Regions from separate parts of the Mesorhizobium sp. M1006 genome, predicted to be linked through region 3. Evidence: riboswitches for the same ligand, from Rfam matches in the RefSeq annotation. Region 3 holds a riboswitch; each other region holds the start of a gene.
The links. A riboswitch is a leader RNA that binds a small molecule or an ion and turns the genes downstream of it on or off. The one in region 3 is predicted to bind cobalamin.
Positions count from the first base shown of each region.

Region 1: another riboswitch for cobalamin. It lies ahead of NKH60_RS00690 (DUF1636 family protein); the one in region 3 lies ahead of metE (5-methyltetrahydropteroyltriglutamate--homocysteine S-methyltransferase).
Region 2: another riboswitch for cobalamin. It lies ahead of NKH60_RS00505 (CbtB domain-containing protein); the one in region 3 lies ahead of metE (5-methyltetrahydropteroyltriglutamate--homocysteine S-methyltransferase).

Region 1 is NZ_JAMYMZ010000001.1:138,962-145,898, forward strand. It holds gene NKH60_RS00680 (NADH-quinone oxidoreductase subunit A) at 1-303, opposite strand, end outside; gene NKH60_RS00685 (winged helix-turn-helix domain-containing protein) at 639-1,838, shown strand; cobalamin riboswitch at 1,868-2,071, shown strand; gene NKH60_RS00690 (DUF1636 family protein) at 2,110-2,544, shown strand; gene cobW (cobalamin biosynthesis protein CobW) at 2,541-3,581, shown strand; gene NKH60_RS00700 (cobaltochelatase subunit CobN) at 3,599-6,937, shown strand, end outside.
Region 2 is NZ_JAMYMZ010000001.1:104,120-111,056, forward strand. It holds gene cobO (cob(I)yrinic acid a,c-diamide adenosyltransferase) at 1-109, opposite strand, end outside; gene cobU (bifunctional adenosylcobinamide kinase/adenosylcobinamide-phosphate guanylyltransferase) at 111-632, opposite strand; gene NKH60_RS00500 (CbtA family protein) at 625-1,407, opposite strand; gene NKH60_RS00505 (CbtB domain-containing protein) at 1,423-1,602, opposite strand; cobalamin riboswitch at 1,639-1,836, opposite strand; gene NKH60_RS00510 (SRPBCC family protein) at 1,946-2,353, shown strand; gene NKH60_RS00515 (heparan-alpha-glucosaminide N-acetyltransferase) at 2,572-3,570, shown strand; gene NKH60_RS00520 (methyltransferase family protein) at 3,587-4,093, shown strand; gene NKH60_RS00525 (MerR family transcriptional regulator) at 4,112-4,498, opposite strand; gene mgtE (magnesium transporter) at 4,629-6,026, opposite strand; gene NKH60_RS00535 (SRPBCC family protein) at 6,379-6,861, opposite strand; gene NKH60_RS00540 (ArsR/SmtB family transcription factor) at 6,858-6,937, opposite strand, start outside.
Region 3 is NZ_JAMYMZ010000044.1:28,506-35,442, reverse strand. It holds gene NKH60_RS27925 (helix-turn-helix transcriptional regulator) at 1-170, shown strand, start outside; gene NKH60_RS27920 (hypothetical protein) at 488-616, opposite strand; cobalamin riboswitch at 1,271-1,472, shown strand; gene metE (5-methyltetrahydropteroyltriglutamate--homocysteine S-methyltransferase) at 1,568-3,904, shown strand; gene NKH60_RS27910 (FMN-binding negative transcriptional regulator) at 4,013-4,231, opposite strand; gene NKH60_RS27905 (dihydrodipicolinate synthase family protein) at 4,266-5,168, opposite strand; gene NKH60_RS27900 (trans-sulfuration enzyme family protein) at 5,221-6,453, opposite strand; gene pdxR (MocR-like pyridoxine biosynthesis transcription factor PdxR) at 6,537-6,937, shown strand, end outside.

The DNA of each region.
Region 1 (6,937 bases), on a different contig from region 3:
AAACACCATCATCGACCAGAAACCGAGCATGCCGATCTGGCTGAACGACACCGCCCACGGAAACAGGAAGGCCACCTCCAGATCGAAGATGATGAACAGGATCGACACCAGGTAGAAGCGGATATCGAACTTCATGCGGGCGTCGTCGAACGAGTTGAAGCCGCACTCGTAGGCGGAAAGCTTTTCCGGATCGGGGTTGCGGTAGGCCACCAGGAACGGTGCGGCGAGCAGCGCCAGCCCGACGATCAGCGCCACGCCGATGAACAGGACGATGGGCAGGTACGAACCTAAAAGTGCGTTCATGCTGCAGTTTCCGTTGGCGGCCAATCCACTCTGATTACAGCACCGGACCCACTTGCGGAAGCGTGACAGTTTAACCACTGAACCGTTTTAAGGGGGCTCTATGCTGCAACGCGGCGAGGGTTAGCGCAGCGCTTTCGGCGAAGCAAGTCAAACCTTGTTCAAATCGCGGTGCTGGACGGCATATCCGGGAAAACTGGTCCGATCCGCTCCTGTTTGATTTCCTTCACTTTTTACTCCACTTTTCTCTCCTGACATGGATGCCGCCAAAACCCTGTTAGCATGGCACGGAATCGCAGGTCATTTTCTCTGTCTAAAATCGTCCGGATGCCGCCTTCATGAAGGAAAAAATCTCGCTCGCCATGGCCCGCCGCATTGCGCTCGCGGCACAGGGATTCAATGACCCGCGCCCCACCGGCACGCCTGACCGCCGGCATCTGGCCCGCGTGCTTGCCCGTACCGGCCTGCTGCAGATCGATTCCGTCAGCGCCGTGGTGCGCGCCCACTATATGCCGCTCTATTCGCGGCTTGGCCCCTACAAGCTGGCGCTGCTCGACGACGCCGCCGTAACGCGCAAGCGCATGGTCTTCGAATATTGGGCGCACGAAGCCTCCTTCTTGCCGGTCGAGACCTATCCGCTGATGCGCTGGCGCATGCAGCGGGCCGAGTGCGGCGACGAAATGTACAGCGGACTGGCCAAATGGGGCCGCGAGCACGCCGCCTATATCGAAGACATCTATCGCGAGGTCGCCGAACGAGGCCCGATCGCGGCGTCGGCTTTCGAAGGGCAGAAGGGTTCGGGTGGCTGGTGGGGCTGGAGCCATGCCAAGCACGCCTTCGAATGGCTGTTCTGGGCCGGCCGCATCACCACGGCGCATCGCCGCGGCTTCGAACGGTTCTACGATCTGCCGGAGCGCGTGCTGCCGCCAACAATACTGAGTCTGCCAACGCCCTCCCCCGAAGACGCTCACCGCGAATTGCTGCGCATCTCGGCCCGTGCCCACGGCATCGCCACGGCAGGCGACCTGCGCGACTATTTCCGCCTCTCGCCCGCCGACATCAAGGGTCGCATCGAGGAGCTGGTCGAGGCCGGCGAGCTGTTGCCGGTGAGCGTCGACGGCTGGAACAAAACAGCCTATCTCCACAAGGACGCCCGTTTGCCGCGCAGGATCGAGGCGCGCGCCTTGCTCGCGCCGTTCGATCCTGTCGTCTTCGAACGATCGCGCACCGAGCGGTTGTTCGACTTCCACTACCGCATCGAGATCTACACGCCGGCCGAAAAGCGGCGGTATGGCTATTATGTGCTGCCATTCCTGCTCGGCGACAGCATCGTCGGGCGCGTTGACCTCAGGGCCGACCGGCCGGCCGGCGTATTGCGCGTCCATGCCGCCTATGCGGAGCCCGGCGCCCCGCCACAAACCGCTGCCGAACTCTTCAAGGAATTGAAGCAGATGCAGGGCTGGCTCGGCCTGGAACGCATCGAGGTGACCGCTGCCGGCGATTTGGGCCGGCCGCTCGCGGATATCGCCGCGCCATAGACGTGCGTTGACACAACTGCCTCCACAAGCCTAAATCCGTTCCAGACGGTCCCCTGCCCGCAACGGCAGGGGCCAAGAGGGAATGCGGTGCGAAATCTCGATTTCAAATCCGCGGCTGTCCCCGCAACTGTAAGCGACGAGCCAAGGCCGAAAACCACTGGGATATTCCCGGGAAGGCGGCACCCAGGCGATGACCCGCGAGCCAGGAGACCTGCCGTCTAGGACCTAAGAATCCGATCGCCTGGCGGGTTTTCCGGGCAAGGAGCCTGATTTGGAACGCGACAGCAGTTTTCCGGCTGAGACAGCGGATTTATTGTCCGGCCATGGTGATTCCCCGGCCGGCGTTACCGTCATCGTCTGCTCGTCCTGCCGTGACGAGACCGGTTCGGACGCTCATCCGCGCGCTGGCGAACTGCTCGCAGAGGACACGCGCCGCGCTGCTTCCAGCGAAAACATCAAAATCCGCACCGTCGAATGCCTCGGCAATTGCAAGCGCCGGCTCAGCGCGGCCATGCTGCGCGACGGCTGCTGGAGCTACGTCTTCGGTGATCTGACCACGACCAGCGGCGCCGATCTCGTCACCGGGGCAAAGCTGTTCGCCACCTCGACGGATGGGCTCATTCCATGGCGCGGCCGTCCCGATTGCCTGAAGCGCGGCCTGGTTGCCCGCATCCCTCCCCTTGACCTTTTGAAGGACCTGACATGACCGCTGCCTCCCTTTCGCGCGTTCCCTGCACCGTGGTCACCGGCTTTCTCGGCGCCGGCAAGACGACGTTGATCCGCCATTTGCTCGAAAACGCCAAAGGCAAGCGCCTGGCCATCATCGTCAACGAGTTCGGCGACATCGGCATCGACGGCGAGATCCTGAAGGGCTGCGGCATCGACACCTGCCCCGAGGAAAACATCGTCGAGCTGGCCAACGGTTGCATCTGCTGCACCGTCGCCGATGATTTCGTCCCGGCGCTGGACCAGATCCTGTCGCTGACGCCGAGGGTCGACCACATCCTGATCGAGACATCCGGCCTCGCTTTGCCCAAGCCGCTGGTCCAGGCCTTCCAGTGGCCGTCGGTGAAAAGCCGCGTGACGGTGGACGGCGTCATTGCCGTGGTCGACGGACCGGCGCTGGCTGATGGCCGCGTAGCCAACGACATGGACGCCCTGCAGGCCCAGCGCGCGCAGGACCAGACGCTCGACCATGACGATCCGGTCGAGGAAGTGTTCGAAGACCAGCTCGCCTGCGCCGACCTGATCATCCTGTCGAAGAGCGACCTGATGGACGCAGCCGGCTCGGCCCGTGCCAATGCCGTCATCGGCAAGCACGTTGCGCGGGCGGTGAAGATCGTACCGACTTCGCAAGGCAAGGTCGACCCGTCGGTGCTGCTCGGCCTCGGCCTCGCCGTCGAGGACGACATCGAGAACCGCAAGACCCACCACGACGACGAGCTCGACCACGAACATGACGATTTTGACTCGTTCGTCATCGACATCACGTCTGTGTCCAACCCGGACGAGCTCGCACAACGGGTCGCCACGGCGGCGGAGGAAGAAAACGTGTTGCGCGTCAAGGGTTTCGTCGAAGTCGGCGGCAAGCCGATGCGGCTCCTGCTGCAGGCCGTCGGTCCGCGCGTCAACCACTATTACGACCGCGCCTGGACCGCCGAAGACGACCGCCGCTCGCGCCTGGTCGTCATCGGCCTGAAAGGGCTGAACCGCCCGGCCATCGAGCGTATCCTCGCCGGCTGACCCAGGTACGAGCCGCGATGCACATCCTCACCACCACATCCGCCTCGCTCGACGATCTCGCCGAGCCTGTCGATCTCAGGCAAACGCCTGCGGATGTCGTGGCGCTGTCCTTCACCGACAGCGACCTGGCCGGGCTGGCGGCGGCGTGGAAGGCAGATGCGCACCGCCTGCCGTCGATGCGGCTCGCCGCCTTGCGCGACCTGCGCCATCCGATGTCCGTCGACCTGTGGATCGACAGCGTCGCCCGCCACGCCAAGGTCATTCTGGTCCGCATCCTCGGCGGCTATGACTGGTGGCGCTATGGCTGCGACCAGCTCGCCGCTATCGCGCGAAATCGCGGTATCAAGCTGGCGCTGCTGCCGGGCGAGAGCCACGACGAGGATTTGCGGCTGATCGAAGGCTCGACGCTGCCGCGCGAGGAGTTGGACGGCCTGCTTGGCTATTTCCGCGAGGGCGGACCGGCAAATATGACGGCGCTGGTGCAGAGGCTGGCAAGTCTCGCTGGATCGGGTGCGGCTGTAGCCGAACCTGTCAGCGTGCCAAAGGCGGGATTTTACGAGCCGGGACTGGGGGTCGCAGAACGCGGCGTCCCCCTCCTCCTCGAGAGGAGGGTCCGGCCGCAGGCCGGGGGCGGGATCCTCTCCGAAGCGCGCCTACACAAAACGTCGACCACTGCCGTGACGACCCCACCCGGCCGTGCGGGCCACCCTCCCCTCGAGAGGGAGGGGGACGTCGTGCCAATTCTCTTCTACCGTTCGATGCTGCTCGCGGCCGATGTCGCGCCCATCGACGCGCTTTTCGAAGCCCTGCGCCACCGCGGCATGGTTCCCGTGCCTATGTTCGTCTCCAGCCTCAAGGACCCGGCGTCGCTCGCCTTTGTCGAAACCGCGCTCGCAACCCTGAAGCCTGCCGCCATCATCACCGCCACAGCTTTCGCCTCGGGTGCCGAGCCCGGCGTTGAAACCCTGTTCGACCGCGCCGGCGTGCCCGTGTTCCAGGTCATCGTCGCAACCACCCGCCGCGACATCTGGCAAACCAATCAGCGCGGCCTGGCGCCCGCCGACCTTGCCATGCATGTCGTCCTGCCCGAGCTCGACGGCCGCATCCTGGCCGGCGCCATTTCATTCAAGGGCGAAAGCGAAACCGACCCGGCGCTGGCCTTCCGCGCCTTCGCCAACCGGCCTGAGCCCGACCGCGTGGCGCAAGTGGCGAACCGTGTCGAGGCCTTCGTGCGCCTGCAGCGGACGCCGCGTGCGGAGCGCAAGCTCGCCATCCTGATCCCCGACTATCCGAGCGCCCCCGGTCGCACCGGCTACGCGGTTGGTCTCGACGTGCCGTCCAGCGTGCTGGCAATGCTGCGCGACCTCAGCGAACAGGGCTACGCCGTTGAAAGCATTCCACAAACGCCGCGCGAGTTGCTGGATGCGTTGGAAAAGGACAGCCAAGGGCTGGCATTGAAGGAGTATTTGACCTTCTCGACGGAATTGCCGCCGTCGGCCATCGCTGCGGTGGAAGCCGCATGGGGAAATCCAGAAGATGAGACAGGTTTGTGCGAGGCACCCCCCTCTGTCCTGCCGGACATCTCCCCCTCAAGGGGGGAGATTGGCAGTTTCGCCGACGGCTCTCTCTCAACATCCTTGGTGATTGGCGAAAGCCGAGACAACAGCGCAATCTCCCCCCTTGAGGGGGAGATGTCCGGCAGGACAGAGGGGGGTGTTCGAGCGCCTACGGCAAAATTCCCCTTCCGCGCAGCCACCTTCGGCAACATCACCGTAGCCCTCGCCCCCGATCGCGGGCGCTCCATGAACCGCCGCGCCGACTATCACGACCCGACGCTGCCGCCGCGCCATGCGCTGGTCGCCTTTGGGCTCTGGCTGCGCAAGTCGCTCGGCATCCATGCAATTGTCCATGTCGGCGCCCATGGCACGCTGGAGTGGCTGCCCGGCAAGACCGTGGCGCTCAGCGAAAACTGCTTTCCCGAGATAGTCACCGGTCCCCTGCCCGTCATCTATCCCTTCATCGTCTCCAACCCGGGAGAGGCAGCGCAGGCCAAGCGGCGCATTGCCGCCGTCACGCTCGGCCATCTGCCGCCGCCGCTGACCGGCGCCGGGCTGGACGAAAACCAGCACAGGCTTGAACGACTGGTTGACGAATATGCCCAGGCCGACGGGCTCGACCGTCGCCGCCGCGACCGCCTGGCGAAGCTGATCGTCGAGACGGCGGAAAAGACCGGCCTCGCCTCAGAGGCAGGCGTCGCCAGGACCGATGCGGCCGACGAGGCTTTGCGCCGCATCGACGCCTGGCTCTGCGATCTCAAGGATTTCGCCATCAAGGACGGCCTGCACATTTACGGCCGCTCGCCGGAAGGCGAGGCTGATCCGTTGTGGCGGCAAAGCGCGGCAGCTGAAAAAACCGCGCTGCTTGCCGCCCTCGACGGCCGCCACGTCGCTGCCGGTCCGGCCGGTGCGCCGGCGCGTGGCCGGAGCGATGTGCTGCCGACCGGCCGTAATTTGTTTACCGCCGACCCGCGTACCATGCCGACGCCGACCGCCTATGATCTGGGCAAGATGGCAGCGGAAGAAGTGGTCCGCAGCTACATGCAATCGCATGGCGACTGGCCGCGCTCGCTGGTCATCGACCTGTGGGGCTCGGCCTCGCTGCGCACCGGCGGTGAGGAGATCGCGCAAGGACTGGCGCTGATGGGCTGCCGGCCGCAATGGGATTCCGCCACCGGCCGCATTACCGGCATAGACGTGCTGCCGCCGGCAACACTCGGCCGTCCGCGCATCGATGTCACCTGGCGCATATCGGGCCTGTTCCGCGACATGTTCCCGACCCAGATCGCGCTGATCGACGCCGCGGCCAACGCGGTGGCGACCCGCGACGAGGACGATTCGGAAAACCCGCTCGCCGCTAGGACCCGCATCGACGGCAAGATCAGCCCGCGCATTTTCGGCACCTCGCCGGGCACTTACGGCGCGGGCATCGAGGACTTGTTGTCGAGCGGCGACTGGGCCGCGCGCGAAGAGATCGGCCGCACGTATCTCGCCGCCACCTCGCACGCCTATGGCGGCTCCGAGGGCGAAGGCATTTCGGCGCCCGGCGCGTTCGAGGATCGCCTCGCCGAGGCCGACCTTCTGGTTCATACCGGCGACGACCCCGGCCGCGACATCCTCGAAGGCTCGGCCGACGTCGCCTTCATCGGCGGCTTTTCGGCAGCGCTTGCCGCGCTCGGCAAGAACGCCGACGTGATCGTGCTCGACACCACGGACCCGCAAAAGCCCAAGCCGCGCTCGATCAGTGAGGCCGTATCCCGGGTAGTTCGCGCCCGCGCGGTCAACCCGCGCTTCATCGCC
Region 2 (6,937 bases), on a different contig from region 3:
GCCCCTTCTTGACCGTCTTGGCCGCGACCTCGGCGTCCTGCACCGCCTTGCGCTTGGCCATCTTGGCGCGGTGGCGTTCCTCGTCCTTGGGATCGATAGTATCAGCCATGTCATTTCACCTTGAGCGGCAGCCCCGCCACCATCAAAAGCACGGTGCCGGCAACAGCCGCGACGTCCTGGTTCAGCCGGCCGGCGGCGTCGCGAAACCGTCTTGCCAGCGCATTGTCCGGCACGATGCCCTGGCCGACCTCGTTGGACACCACGAACCACGGCCCACGCGGCCGCGACAGCACATCGGCCAGCCTCCGGCATTCGGCCTCGACATCATGGTCGGCCAGCATATGGTTGGTCAGCCACAGCGTCAGGCAATCGATCAGCACCGGCTGGCCGTCAGGCAGCGCTCCGATCGCGCCGGCAAGGTCGAGCGGCGCATCGATGGTCGTCCAGCCGGCGCCGCGGCGCGAGCGGTGCAGCGCGATGCGCTGGCGCATCTCGTCGTCATAGGCTTGCGCCGTGGCGATATAGCTCCAAGGCGGCGGGCCGACCGTCACCAGGCTCTCGGCATGCGCGCACTTGGCGGGGCGCGCACCGCCGATGACCAGGGTAAGTGCCCCGGCAGCGCGGTCAGGCAAAGCTGTCGCGCAGGCTGGTCGCCGTGCCCGTGAAGCGTCCGCGCACCACGCCGACGACCGCGCCGAGCACCAGCCAGAACACCAGGTTGGTCAGCGTCACCGCCACCACGAACTGGTGGTGCAGGCCTTCCGGGATCGCCGTCTCGAAGCTATCGGGCTGCGGCGCGCCGACAATATGCGGCGCCACGATCAACGCTACGGCAAGGATCGCCAGCGGCAACGATCTGCGGAAGGCGATAAGGCCGAGCCCGGCGGCGGTCGCCACCACTGTTGCCCACCACCAGATCTGGCGTTGGACAAGGTCGGCCGCCGGCATCGCCGGCAGTTCCGGCGGCAGGCCGAGGCCCGGCGCCAGCGTGAACACGGCAAAGCCGGCAAGCCCCCAGAACAGGCCCTGGCGCCAGTTGCCGATGCCGCCGGCGAATTCCGAAACCGCGATCAGGACCAGCGCAAAGCCGATGCCGGTGACGATATTGGCAACGACGCTGAAGCCGAAGCGCTCGAAACCGTCGGCCGGCGCCCAGCCTTCGTCTTCCGCCGGAGCCATTGCTTCAGCCGGTGCCGGCGCGGCGCTGCTCATAGCCGTCGTGCCCGCGGCGTTTTCGGCCGGTGCCGCAGGTGCCGCGGCATGGTCATGGCCGCCGCCGGCCTGTTCGTAGACTTCCGCCTTCAGGATGAGCGGCACCGTGGCATAGGCTTGCATGCAGGCGAGAGCCACGCCGGCCACAAGCCCTGCGATCGCCGCGATGAACACGACGTTGCGAAACAGTGTCATGATGTCAGCCCCTTGTCAGTGGCAGGGAAAGCCCATCGAATGGCGATAGTCGTGCGCGGCATTGTGGACCGCATCGATATGCGAGAAGCCGACAAAGCCCATGACGAAAATGCCGAGGAATGCAGCAAGCGCCAGCTGCATGAGACGCGACTGCGAGGAGGCGGAAGCGCCGAGCGAAACGGAAGCGGTATTCATGTCTTGTCCTTTCGCCCTCCACCCGAGGGCATAGAAGTCAGTTTCCTGTCGCCGGCAGGTCTCCTGGCTCGCGGATCAGCGCCCTTCCCCACCTTCCCGAAGGCGAACCTTCAGTGGCATATGGAGAGGACTACCGCACACAGTTGCGGGGGCAGCCACGGCATTGGGCAAACAATTTCGCCCGCACCGCATTCCCTCTTGGTTCCAAACGGAACCGACGACATCAGCGACTATAGGCAGAATCGCCGCGCCCGGCAAACCAAATTCCGCCGGATCGTGTGGCGAATGCGCCGCCTCGCCAAGTTCGCAGACCGGCGCCGCGATTGACAATTTTCGCAGCCGGGTGTCGGCTGGCGGATGGGGAGGAAGCCGGCATGCAACCCAGCCCGAACAAGCGATTCCCTACAACGGCCTGACGCGGCCCGAGCCGACGCTGCCGTCAAACAGCCTATTGGGACATCGCAGCCTATCAGCGCGATCTCGAGGCCATCTGGTATCGCAACTGGCTGCTCGTCTGCCGCGACGCGAAGCGCTCGCCGATCCGGCCGCCGATATCGACAACATCGTCGCGTTCGGTACCCAGGTGCTGGAGGAGGATGCTGATATCTGCGAGGTCAACCAGATGGGCCTGCGCTCGATGCGCCACAAGGCCGGCGTGCTGATGCCCGAGGAATACGACTTGCACCGCTTCCACAACTGGGTGCGCGAGCGCCATGCGGCGCTCGCACATCAAAGCGATTTGGGCAGATAACGCCAGGTGACGAAGCCGCAGGCCACCGCCAGCAGCCCGAGCGTCGCGAAAACCGCGCCCAGGCCGAAGAACGCCAGCACGCCGGCCAAAGGCTTTCCGGCTGTGGCCTAAAGCAGCCCTGATGCCGACCGGCGCCAACACGACGCAAGGTCCTGCTTCTTTTGACGGTGGCAACCGTGATAGTCGTCTTGCCGGGGCTGAATCAAGACAGCGAGACCATGAGCATCGACACGCCGACCGCAGCCGTTCAGGATCAACCGAAGTCGAAGCGCATCGCCGTTATCGACATTGCACGCGGCATCGCTTTGCTTGCCATGGCGAGCTATCATTTCACCTGGGACGTCGAATTCTTCGGCTACACCGATCCCGGCCTCACCGCCTTCGGCTGGTGGAAAATCTACGCGCGCTGCATCGCCTCGAGCTTCCTGTTCCTGGTCGGCATCAGCCTCTATCTCGCCCATGGCAAAAAAATCCGCTGGACCGGCTTCTGGAAGCGCTTCGCCATGGTTGCCGGGGCAGCGCTCGCAATATCGCTGGTCACCCGCATCGCCACGCCCGACGGCTTCATCTTCTTCGGCATATTGCATGAGATCGCGCTCGCCAGCCTGCTCGGCCTGGCGTTCCTGCGCCTGCCGGCGCTGCTGACGCTGCTTGTCGCCGTATTCGTCGTCGCTGCGCCTTTCTACCTGCGATCCGAAACGTTCGATCATCCGGCTTTGTGGTGGGTCGGCCTGTCGGCGACCAACCCGCGCTCCAACGACTACGTGCCGCTGCTGCCCTGGTTCGGCGCCGTACTTGCCGGCATCGCGGTTACCAAGCTCGCCGCCACCTCCGGCGCGCTGACGCGGCTGTCGGCATTGGCGCCCGGCCGCTGGGCAAATCCGCTGGTCTTCATCGGCCGGCACAGCCTTGCTTTCTATCTGATCCATCAGCCGGTGCTGATCGGCTCGGTCTGGCTGTTTTCGCAATTCATGCCGGCGCAGGCCGAAACCAGGGAGGTGCGTTTTCTGAAATCCTGCCAGATATCCTGCGAGCAGGCACGCGACACCGAGTTCTGCTCCAGCTATTGTGCCTGCATGCTGGACACTCTCCAGGGCGAAGCCTCGCTTGACCGGCTCTACAGCGACGACCAGTCCCCAGAGTGGAAGGCGCATATTGGCGAGCTCGCCGGCACCTGCACCGCCCAAACCGAGGCGGCGGAACCGGGAACGCGCTAATCGAGGGAGGACAATAATGAGCGACAGTCACCCGAAACCCATGCAGCAAAATCCTGGGCAGCCGAAGCTGGGGCACATCCCATGGCCGCCGCTGATCTATATCGCTGCCATCATCGTCAGCGTCGCGCTAGGGCTGTTCTATCCGCTGCCGTGGATCGGCGATCTTCTCGGCGACATCCTGTTCGCCGCCGGCCTTGTGGGGTTGGTGGCGGTTGCCGCGCTCTGGTTCACGGCAATCCGCACCATGATCCGCGCCAAGACGACGCTCAACCCGAACGGCGTGCCTGACCATCTGGTGACCACCGGACCCTTCGCCGTCAGCCGCAACCCGATCTACCTCGCCAACACGCTGCTGCTGGTCAGCCTCGCCTTTGTCACTGGGATCGCCTGGTTCCTGCCGCTGGCAGTCATCGCGGCGTTCCTGACGCAGAAGCTGACGATCGAGAGCGAGGAGAAGGTGCTGACGGCCAAATTCGGCAAGAAATACCGGGACTACGCCAAAAGGGTGCGGCGCTGGATTTGAGCCGAGGCTGACACCGGCTTAGGTGGTGACGCCGAGCTCCACCAGCCGCTCGACGCAGGATTCCTCGGCCTGGTCGAGCTCTGCCAGGGTCTCTTCGAGGTCGCGGCGTTTCTGGCGAAGATCCTCGCGCTTTTCCTCGATGCGCTTGATCATCAGTTTGAGCTGGCCTACCTCGCCGGGCGGCTCCCTGTACATCTGGATGATCTCGCGGATCTCGTTGATCGAGAAGCCGAGTCTTTTTCCCCGCATGATCTGGCGGATGAGATGCCGGTCCGACGGACGGAACAGCCGCGTGCGGCCGCGTCTTACCGGCTGCACCAGCCCTTCGTCCTCATAGAAGCGCAACGTCCGCGTCGACACGTCGAATTCGCGGGTCAGCTCCGTGATCGAATAATATTCCCGCATCGTCACTCCAATGCCCCGGCCACGCCGCGAGTTCCAACTGGCCGGCGCCGAGGCGCGTACCAGAATCGGCGGGCAAGGCACCTTTCAAAGCCTCGCATGGCATTTACGTAAAAGTCAATTGAGGTGACGTTCAGCGCACGCCGAACCACCATGTGGCGAGCCCGAGAAAGGCAAAGAAACCGACGACATCGGTGACCGTGGTGACGAAAACCGCCGAAGCCACAGCCGGATCGATCTTGAAGCGGTCGAGCAGCAGCGGGATAAGGATGCCCGCCAGAGCCGCCACGAACATATTGATGATCATCGCAGCCGCAATGATGCCGCCGAGATTGCGATCGTGGAACCAGGCAGCAGCGACGAGGCCGATCAGGATGGCAAAGATGATGCCGTTGATGAAGCCCACCCCGATTTCGCGGCGGATGATGCGGCCGGCATTGTAGATGTCGAGGTCCCTGGTCGCCAGCGCCCGCACCGTGACCGTCATGGTCTGCGAGCCGGCATTGCCGCCCATGCCGGCGACGATCGGCATCAGCACCGCCAGCGCCACGATATGCTCGATGGTGCGGTCGAACAGGCCGATCACCGAGGCCGCCAGGAAAGCCGTCAAAAGATTGACCAGCAGCCAGGGTACGCGCGAGCGCGAGGTCGAAAAGATGCTGTCCGAGAGTTCTTCGTCGCCGACGCCGCCCATGCGCAGCAGATCTTCCTCGGCCTCCTGCTGGATGACGTCGACGACGTCGTCGATGGTCAGCACGCCGACCAGCCGCTCGTTCTCGTCGACGACGGCGGCGGACAGAAGATCGTATTGTTCGAATTCGCGTGCCGCCTCCTCCTGGTCCATGGTGGCCGGGATGGCATGCCTGGTCTCATGCATGACCTCTTCGACCTTGACCGAGCGCTTGGTACGCAGGATCTGGTCGAGGTCGATGGCGCCGAGCAGCTTAAAGCTCGGATCGATGACGAAGATCTGGCTGAAACGGTCGGGAAGATTGTTGTCCTCGCGCATGTAGTCGATGGTCTGGCCGATCGTCCAGAACGGCGGCACCGCGACGAACTCCGTTTGCATGCGGCGGCCGGCGGTCTCTTCGGGATAGTCAAGCGAACGCCGCAGCCTGATCCGCTCGGTGAACGGCAGCCGCGACAGGATCTCGTCCTGGTCCTCCTGGTCGAGATCCTCGAGAATGTAAACGGCGTCGTCGGAATCGAGCTCCTGCACCGCCTGGGCGATCTGCGCATTGGGCAGACTGTCGACGATGTCGCGGCGGATCGCCTCGTCAACCTCGGTCAGCGCGGAAAAATCGAAATCCTTGCCCAGCAATTCGACCAGCGCGCGTCGCTGTTCCGGGTGCAGGGCCTCGAGCAGGTGGCCGAGTTCCGACTGGTGCAGATCGTCGACTTCGCGCTTCAGCGTCAGCGTATCGCGATCGGCGATCGCGGCACCGATCTGGGCGAGGAACGACGACAGGATGACGCCGTCCTCGTCATAGATGTCGGCGCGGCGCTCCTCGGCCGCCCTGGCGCCGGTCATCTGTTCGTCCTGGCCTTCCACCAGCGCCTCCCGCCATCGGATTTCCGGATAAGGTGCCTGTCAGGTCTAGACCATGATCCTGACAATCGGAATCGATTTTGCGAAAGGACCATGCACAACGACAAATTGCTACAGCGCCGTTCGCGCGTCCAAACGACGCGGCGCATACCGGATGGTAGGAGGAGAGGACGTTCTACAAACCTGCGGCGCTGCAAACCTTTGCGCCGGCAGGTAAAGGGCAGCGTATCTCCCCCGCCCCGGTCAACCAGATGGGCAGATCGACACTGATTCAAAAACGGCGAGGCCGACGGTGCGACGGCCTCGCTGGATATTGGACTTAACGGCTTCCCGATCAGGCGGCGTGGCCCTTGGCCTCAGCCGCATAGCGGTCCAGGAGACCGCTCCAGCCACCCTCCGATTCGAAGGCCTCGCGCATCGCCTCTGCGGTTTCGCCCATGTTCTCCAGAAGCCTGTGCTCGAGTTCCACGCGCGTCGCGTTCTCGCCGAGCGCGACAAAGCGGATCTCGACTTCGGTCAGCAATGCCGGATTGTAGCGCCAGCCGGCTCCAATGCGCCAGGCGAGCGTCAGCCTCGATGGCGGATCCCAGGCGAGAACCTCGCCCCAATCGCATTGTGACCCATCCTCGCCGATCTCGTACCAGCGGCCGCCGGCTTTCGGTTCGATCACCGCGGTCGTCAGGGCGGATTTGCCGATCGAGTGCGAAGCCGGCCACCAGCGCCCGAATCCTGTGGTGAACACATCGAATGCCTTGTCGAGCGGCACCTCCACCGTCACCGACTTCCTGACCGGCGCGGGCTTGATCATGGTCGTCATTTCCTGTTCTCCTTGCTGTTGTCGACTTCCCGTTTGAAGGCGTCGAGCGCATCGCCCCACATGCGGTCAAGCCAGG
Region 3 (6,937 bases):
CGACTTTCTTCGGATTGGAAGCTGCGACCTTTGACGTTCCCCAGTGTAGTTTCGCCGAAGTGGAGGAAGAAGGTTACTACCGAGCGCGATACGCCAACCTTGATCGCGTCGCGGTGATGGAGGTTCCAAGCGACCGTTATCACAGATTGACCGCGCCCGAGGAAGCTTAGAACCATCCACGAAGGGCGCATGTTACATCTCGACCTTGCGTGGTGCGTTTTCAGTACGAGATGACGTTAAGCGTAGGTAGTGGCAGGTAAGAGTGCTCGACCAGAAGCTCAACTGCCTCCTCAATATCGCTGCCGATGTGCCGCAGGACACGTCCACGGGAGCGTGGATAGGCGTAAAGTTCCTGCACTCCACGGTCCGCTCTCCCATCGCCGGTGTGTGCCCGACGCCATCTTGTGGACGAGCTTGGCCGCCTGCACCCGGTTGTATTCCGGCTTGCGGTCCGCCTGGGCGGTCCGCCGCGATGGCTATCTCCATGTCAATCGGCGCCGAACTTTGACTGCCCGCTGCTTTTGATGAATTTGGCGAGGTCCCCGCATAAACTCTTGGTCTTCTCCTTGAGGCCCTGTGTCGCGAACTTGTGGTCCAGCAGGGCAAACAGGTCCAAGTCCCCTTCCGCCTGTGGCGACGCCCTCGGCTTCCCAATTGGGGACCGCTTCTGCGCGCTGCACCGTGGCGATTGTCCGCCCAAGACGCATCACAAGATCGAACGTCAAACCGTGCGCGTGCACGACGATTTGCCGCTCAGGCCTCATTTGGACAGGACTTGAGCTGGCCCGATGGTTTGAGCCGGGTTACCTTGAGCCGGTGGGCTGCGAACAAGCAGTTCGAGACATTGGCCTCGATCACGCCGCTGCGCCTGGCCTCGGTGTGCTCCCCCCGAAATCGTTGTGTCATATCACCGAGGGCATCACGGCCAACAGCTTCCACATGGGCAACAGCCTCTCCATTGAGCCGAATATGGTCGCGAGCAGATCACCAACGAAGCGGTCGGAACCTCGGAGCCGAAGTTCGACGCCGAGGTGGTTCGCATGATGCGCTAAGCAGCACCACGGCGCTTGCCGGTATGTTTGCTGCCGGCAGCCGACGAACTCCTATCCTCCTGGACAAGGGCGCCGTGCGTCATTGCTTTGATTTACCGGCCGCTCAAGGCTTCCACAGTTTTCGCTTTCGAGGCGACCTTTGGAACATGCCAACGGAAATTTAACATAACGACATAAACATTTCTTTATGCGGCGTTGACAAAGAAGCGAACTGCTGTGATTGTCTCCCGTGTCGTGGTTCTCCGTACGGCGCTGCCGCAGCGGAGCTAAGAGGGAAGCCGGTGCGATGCCGGCGCTGCCCCCGCAACTGTTAGCGGCGAGCCAACCCCACTCATGTCACTGAGGCGAATAGCCTTGGGAAGACGGGTAGCTGGCTATGACCCCGCGAGCCAGGAGACCTGCCACGGCGAATTACGTCCACAGGCGGGGTGTCTCGGTGGCCGCCGCAGCCTGGCGTTCGTGCCGGCCTGCTAGCGCCTTCCTTGTCACCGACGCCCCAACCATCGGGGTATGGCATGACTGTCTCTCATCAAATTCCTGTAGCAACGCTCGGCGTGCCGCGCTTCGGTCGTCGGCGAGAACTGAAATTCGCGCTTGAAAGTTACTGGTCCGGAAAATCTTCCGCCGCCGACCTTCTCACGACGGCGAAGGCGCTCCGTGCCGCTAGCTGGGAGGAGCAGCACGATCGCGGCGTGTCGAAAATCCCGTCGAACGACTTCTCGCTATACGACCATGTGCTCGACACCGCAGCCATGGTCGGCGCCGTTCCATCCCGTTACGGCTGGAATAGCGGCGAGGTCCCACTTGACATCTACTTCGCAATGGCGCGCGGCAACCAGGGTCAGACGGAGGATTGTCGACACGCTGGTCACCAGCAGGCGGCTCATCGGTCTGATGTAACCGCGATGGAAATGACCAAGTGGTTTGACACCAACTATCACTACATTGTGCCGGAACTCAACGATGATCAGACGTTCGCCCTCTCGTCGACGAAACCGGTCGATTACTTCATCGAGGCTAAAGCTCTCGGCGTTCACACACGCCCAGTCATCCTTGGACCGATCACCTTCCTCAAGCTGGCGAAATCGCCTGCCGAAGGATTCGATCCCATCGCGCTCCTGCCGCGGCTGCTGCCCGTCTACGAGCAACTCCTGCAGAGGCTGAAGCTGTCTGGAGCCGACTGGGTGCAGATCGATGAGCCAGCGCTTGTCCTCGATCTGAACCCGAACGAACGAGCTGCGTTCGAATTCGCCTATGGCCAGCTGTCGAAGGCCGCGCCCGAGCTGAAGATCATGCTGGCTACCTATTTCGGGCCGCTGGGAGACAATCTCGAAACCGCGGTTTCTCTGCCCCTGGCCGGGCTGCATATTGATCTCGTGCGCGCTCCCGAGCAGCTGGAAACGGTGGGTCGGCTCGCACCGAAGGATCTGGTGCTCTCGCTTGGCTTGATCGATGGCCGCAACGTCTGGCGTGCGAACCTGCCCGCCATTCTCGACCGCATCAAACCGATCGTCGCCGGCTGGCCCTTGGACCGCGTCGAGATCGCGCCTTCTTGCTCGATGCTGCACGTGCCGATCGACCTGCGCATGGAGACCGAACTCGACGCGGACATCAGGTCGTGGCTCGCCTTCGCGGCCCAGAAGACCGACGAGTTGGTGTTGCTGGCCCGGGCCCTGTCCCAAGGCAGGGATGCGGTGGCAGGCGCGTTGAAAGCGTCTGCCGAGGCTGCCGCCACTCGCGTGACATCCACGAAGATCCATGACCCGCTGGTTGAGGGGCGGATCGCCAGCATTGACGACAGCATGAAGCGACGAGAGAGCGCTTTTGCCGAGCGCTCCAGAGTCCAGGCCGGCACGCTCGGGCTGCCGCCGTTCCCGACGACGACCATCGGGTCCTTCCCGCAGACGCCGCAGGTACGCAGAGCGCGGGCCGCTCATGCGAAGGGCCAGCTGAGCTATGTCGACTACGAGACCTTCCTGAAGAAGGAGATCGAGGCTGCAATTCGCTGGCAGGAAGAGATCGGGCTGGACGTGCTGGTGCACGGTGAGTTCGAACGAAACGACATGGTACAGTATTTCGGCGAGCAGCTGTCCGGCTTCGCCTTCACCCAGCATGCCTGGGTGCAGAGCTATGGGTCGCGTTACGTGCGCCCCCCCATCATCTTCGGCGACGTATCGAGGCGCAATCCGATGACGCTGCGCTGGTGGCAATTCGCCCAGTCGCTTACGGAAAACCCTGTGAAGGGAATGCTCACAGGCCCAGTGACCATTCTCAACTGGTCTTTTGTTCGCGACGACGTACCGCGCTCCGAAGCATGCCGCCAGATCGCGCTCGCCATCCGCGACGAAGTGACGGATCTCGAATGGTCCGGCGCAAGGATGATCCAGATCGATGAGGCCGCGTTTCGCGAAGGATTGCCACTGCGCCAGTCTGATTGGAACGACTATCTCGACTGGGCTGTCGAATGCTTCCGGATCGCTTCAACGGGTGTAAAGGACGCGACTCAAATCCATACCCACATGTGCTATTCGGAGTTCAACGAGATCATCGACGCGATCGCTGAAATGGATGCGGATGTCATTTCGATTGAGACGTCGCGCTCGAAAATGGAACTGCTGGACGCCTTCACGAGCTCCAAATATCCGAACGAAATCGGGCCCGGAGTCTACGACATTCACTCACCACGTGTCCCGGAAGTCGGGGAGATTTCGGATCTCGTCATGCTTGCCCGCGAGCGACTGTCGGATTCCCAACTGTGGGTAAACCCGGACTGTGGCCTCAAAACACGCAAATGGGAGGAGGTCCGCCCTGCCCTCATGAACATGGTCGATGCAGCACGTGCGCTCCGGTAGAAAGTGTAGGCCGGAGGGTTTCCTGGTTGCTCACCATGTGGTGAGTGACCGGCTGCCGCATGTCGGCCGTGAATGCGCCAAAACGCGATCACATCCTTTGAAATAAAGTCACTCGAGCGAGAATGTGCACTTTCCTTCGGCACGTGTATTAATCGCGCAGGAGTAAAGGGTACCGTTTTCTCCCTGTGACGTGTCGAGTTCGAAGGGGATGTGATTGGCGTCGAGACCGCTCCGGCCATGGGTTATCAGCATGCCAAGTGCACTGTTCTCGATCAGTTCGTAGAGGACTTCTCGGCTCGGTTCATCGAAATGCGCGGGTACATACATGACAGGTTCCTTCACTGGCCGCCGGGTTCGCTATTCACCGGTTGACATCCGATGGCAAGCGTTCCAACTCGGCGGCGATCTGGCGCTTCGCTGCTGAGGGCAGAGGCAGGATGGGACGCGGGGGGTCGGCACTGCAAATGTCGAGCAAATCGGCAAGTGCATAGACGACGCGAAGGCTCGAGAACTCCTTGAAGAGGCTCCAGAGCGGCGCAAGCGTGGCATCGATCCGTCGCGCTTCGGCCGCATCGCCCTGCTGCGCCGCCGTGACGATCTTCACGCAGACCTCGGGCAGGATGCCGGCGAGGACGCTGTACCATGTGTTGGCGCCGGCGATCATGGCCTCTGCGGCGTTCCAGTCGCCGCTGTAGCCGATCGAGAACCCTTCCGGCACAGTGCGCCTCTGGTCGGCCAGATGGCTCTTGATCGCATCGCCCTTGTCTGTCGGATTCTTGATAGCGACGATCCCCCGCACCTTTGCCAGGCGGCTGACGAGTGCTGGGGTGAAACGGAAATGCGTCGTTCCTGGATTGTCGTAGATGACGATCGGAAGGCCACTTTCGCGCGCCACCGTGGAGAAATGTTCGAACACCTCGTCCTCAGTGAGCGGGGTGTAAGAGGCGGCGGCAAGCAACCCCGCGGCAGCCCCAAGGGCCTTAGCGTCCTGCGCGAGCCTCACTGCTTCGTCGGTGCGCAGCGCGCCCACACCCACCACGACCGGCATTTGTCCCCCGGTTTCGTCCAAGGTCTCGGCGAGCGCCCGTCGCCGTTCCTCGCGCGTCAGATACATGTATGTGCCGGTGCTGCCGAGAAGACCGATGGAATCGACCTGAGCGGCGCAAAGCCTGGCAATCAGCTTGCGCAGAGCAACGGTATCGGCACGGCCGTCACGATCGGTCGGCGTGATGGGAAACGCGGAAAGGCCGCTCAGGAATGCCATGGCAAGCCTCCGGGTTTGTACGCGAGCGCGGGACTGGCCGGACCACAGGTCATCACAAGGCGTCCAGAGCCCGCCGCATGTCGGCGATCAGGTCCTCGGCGTCTTCAAGACCCACCGAGAGACGCATGAGGTCCTCGCCGACTCCATCGGCCAGATGCGCATCCTTGCGGATCGGCTGACGAGCACGGGTCAGGCTTGCCGGATGATAGATGAGGCTGTCGGCATCGCCGAGGCTGACAGCCCGGGTGATCAGGTTGAGCCGGTCCATCATCCGGCGCGCGCCCTCGAACCCAGCGTGGAGGCCAAAGGCCAACATGCCCGACCCTTGGGACATCTGCTTTCGCGCCGTCACCTGATCAGGGTGCGAGTCGAGGAAGGGATAACTCACCCATGCCACCGCCGGGTGCGCCTCGAGCGCCTGAGCCACCGCAAGGGCAGTGGCGCTGTGCCGTTCCATGCGCAGCGTGAGCGTCTTCAGACCGCGCAGGATCAGGAAGGCTGACATGGGCGAGAGCGCTGCGCCGGTGATGTAGCGCAGGCCCGTTTCGTGCAGCGTGCGGAGCGTTTGCGCGTCGCCGAGAATCGCCCCGCCAAGGGCATCGCCGTGCCCATTGATGTATTTGGTCAGCGAGTGGAGCACGAGGTCTGCCCCATGTTCGAGCGGCCGCTGGAGCGCGGGCGAGGCGAAGGTGCTGTCGACTGCAACCTTTACACCGCGCGCGTGGGCGCGCTCGGCAATGGCAGCGAGATCAAGGATGCGGCTCAGCGGATTCACCGGCGTCTCGAAAAAAACAAGCCGGGTCCGCTCGGTAATCGCGGCATCGAGATTGTGAGGATCGGACAGGTCGACCGCGACGACCTTGATGCCGAAGCGGGGGACCGCCTGTTCGACCATGGCAAGCGTGTTCGCATAAAGCGTCCTGTGGACGATGAGTTCATCCCCTTGGGACAGGAGCGACAGGATCAGCGTCCCGAAAGCCGCCATCCCCGAGGCAACGACCAGACCTGCCTCGGCTCCCTCCAGATTGGCGAGCCGTTGTTCGAGGATCTCCGTCGTCGGATTGTATTCGCGCGCATAGAGCCTTCCGCCAAGCGCGGCGGCGGCCTCGTTCGCTGCCACGCTTTCGAATCCATAGGTCGAGGTCAAGAAGACTGGCGGCTGAACGGCATTGGAAAAGCCGGCGGGATCGTAGCCATGATGGATCGCCCGAGTGGCGAATCCGGGACCGGTGTCGTTGAGCGACCGCGTGAGAGCATCGGTTTCGGATTGATAGGAGCGGGTCATTCGGCCTCTAAGATCTTTCTTGGGTTTCCGAAAGATTGACGGCAAACTGGCCAATGTGAAATATCCAGTTGGCGATGAATGAAATGGTCCAGTCTTCAAGTGCCGGTTCTGCAGGTCGCACGCACGCGATGGGTGCACGCCAGATCTACGAGGCTCTTCGCGAGCAAATCCTCGGCGGCGTCTATGAAACCGGTAGTCAGCTGCCGTCCTCCCGAGGCCTCGCAAATAACCTTGGGGTTTCGCGAACGACGGTGACGGTCGCCTATGAGCAACTGACCGCGGAAGGTTTCATCGACGTCCGTCAAGGCGCACGACCTCGCGTTGCATCCTCGCTGATCGGTCCTGAGACGAGCCGCACTGTCGCGAAACGAGTCGGCCCGGTTCATCTGTCCGCCTATGGCGAACGACTGCGCGTCACGCCGCCCTGGCCGGATTATCTGCCGACTGGACTGAAGGTCGATTTCCGCTATGGCGACCTGGCGCC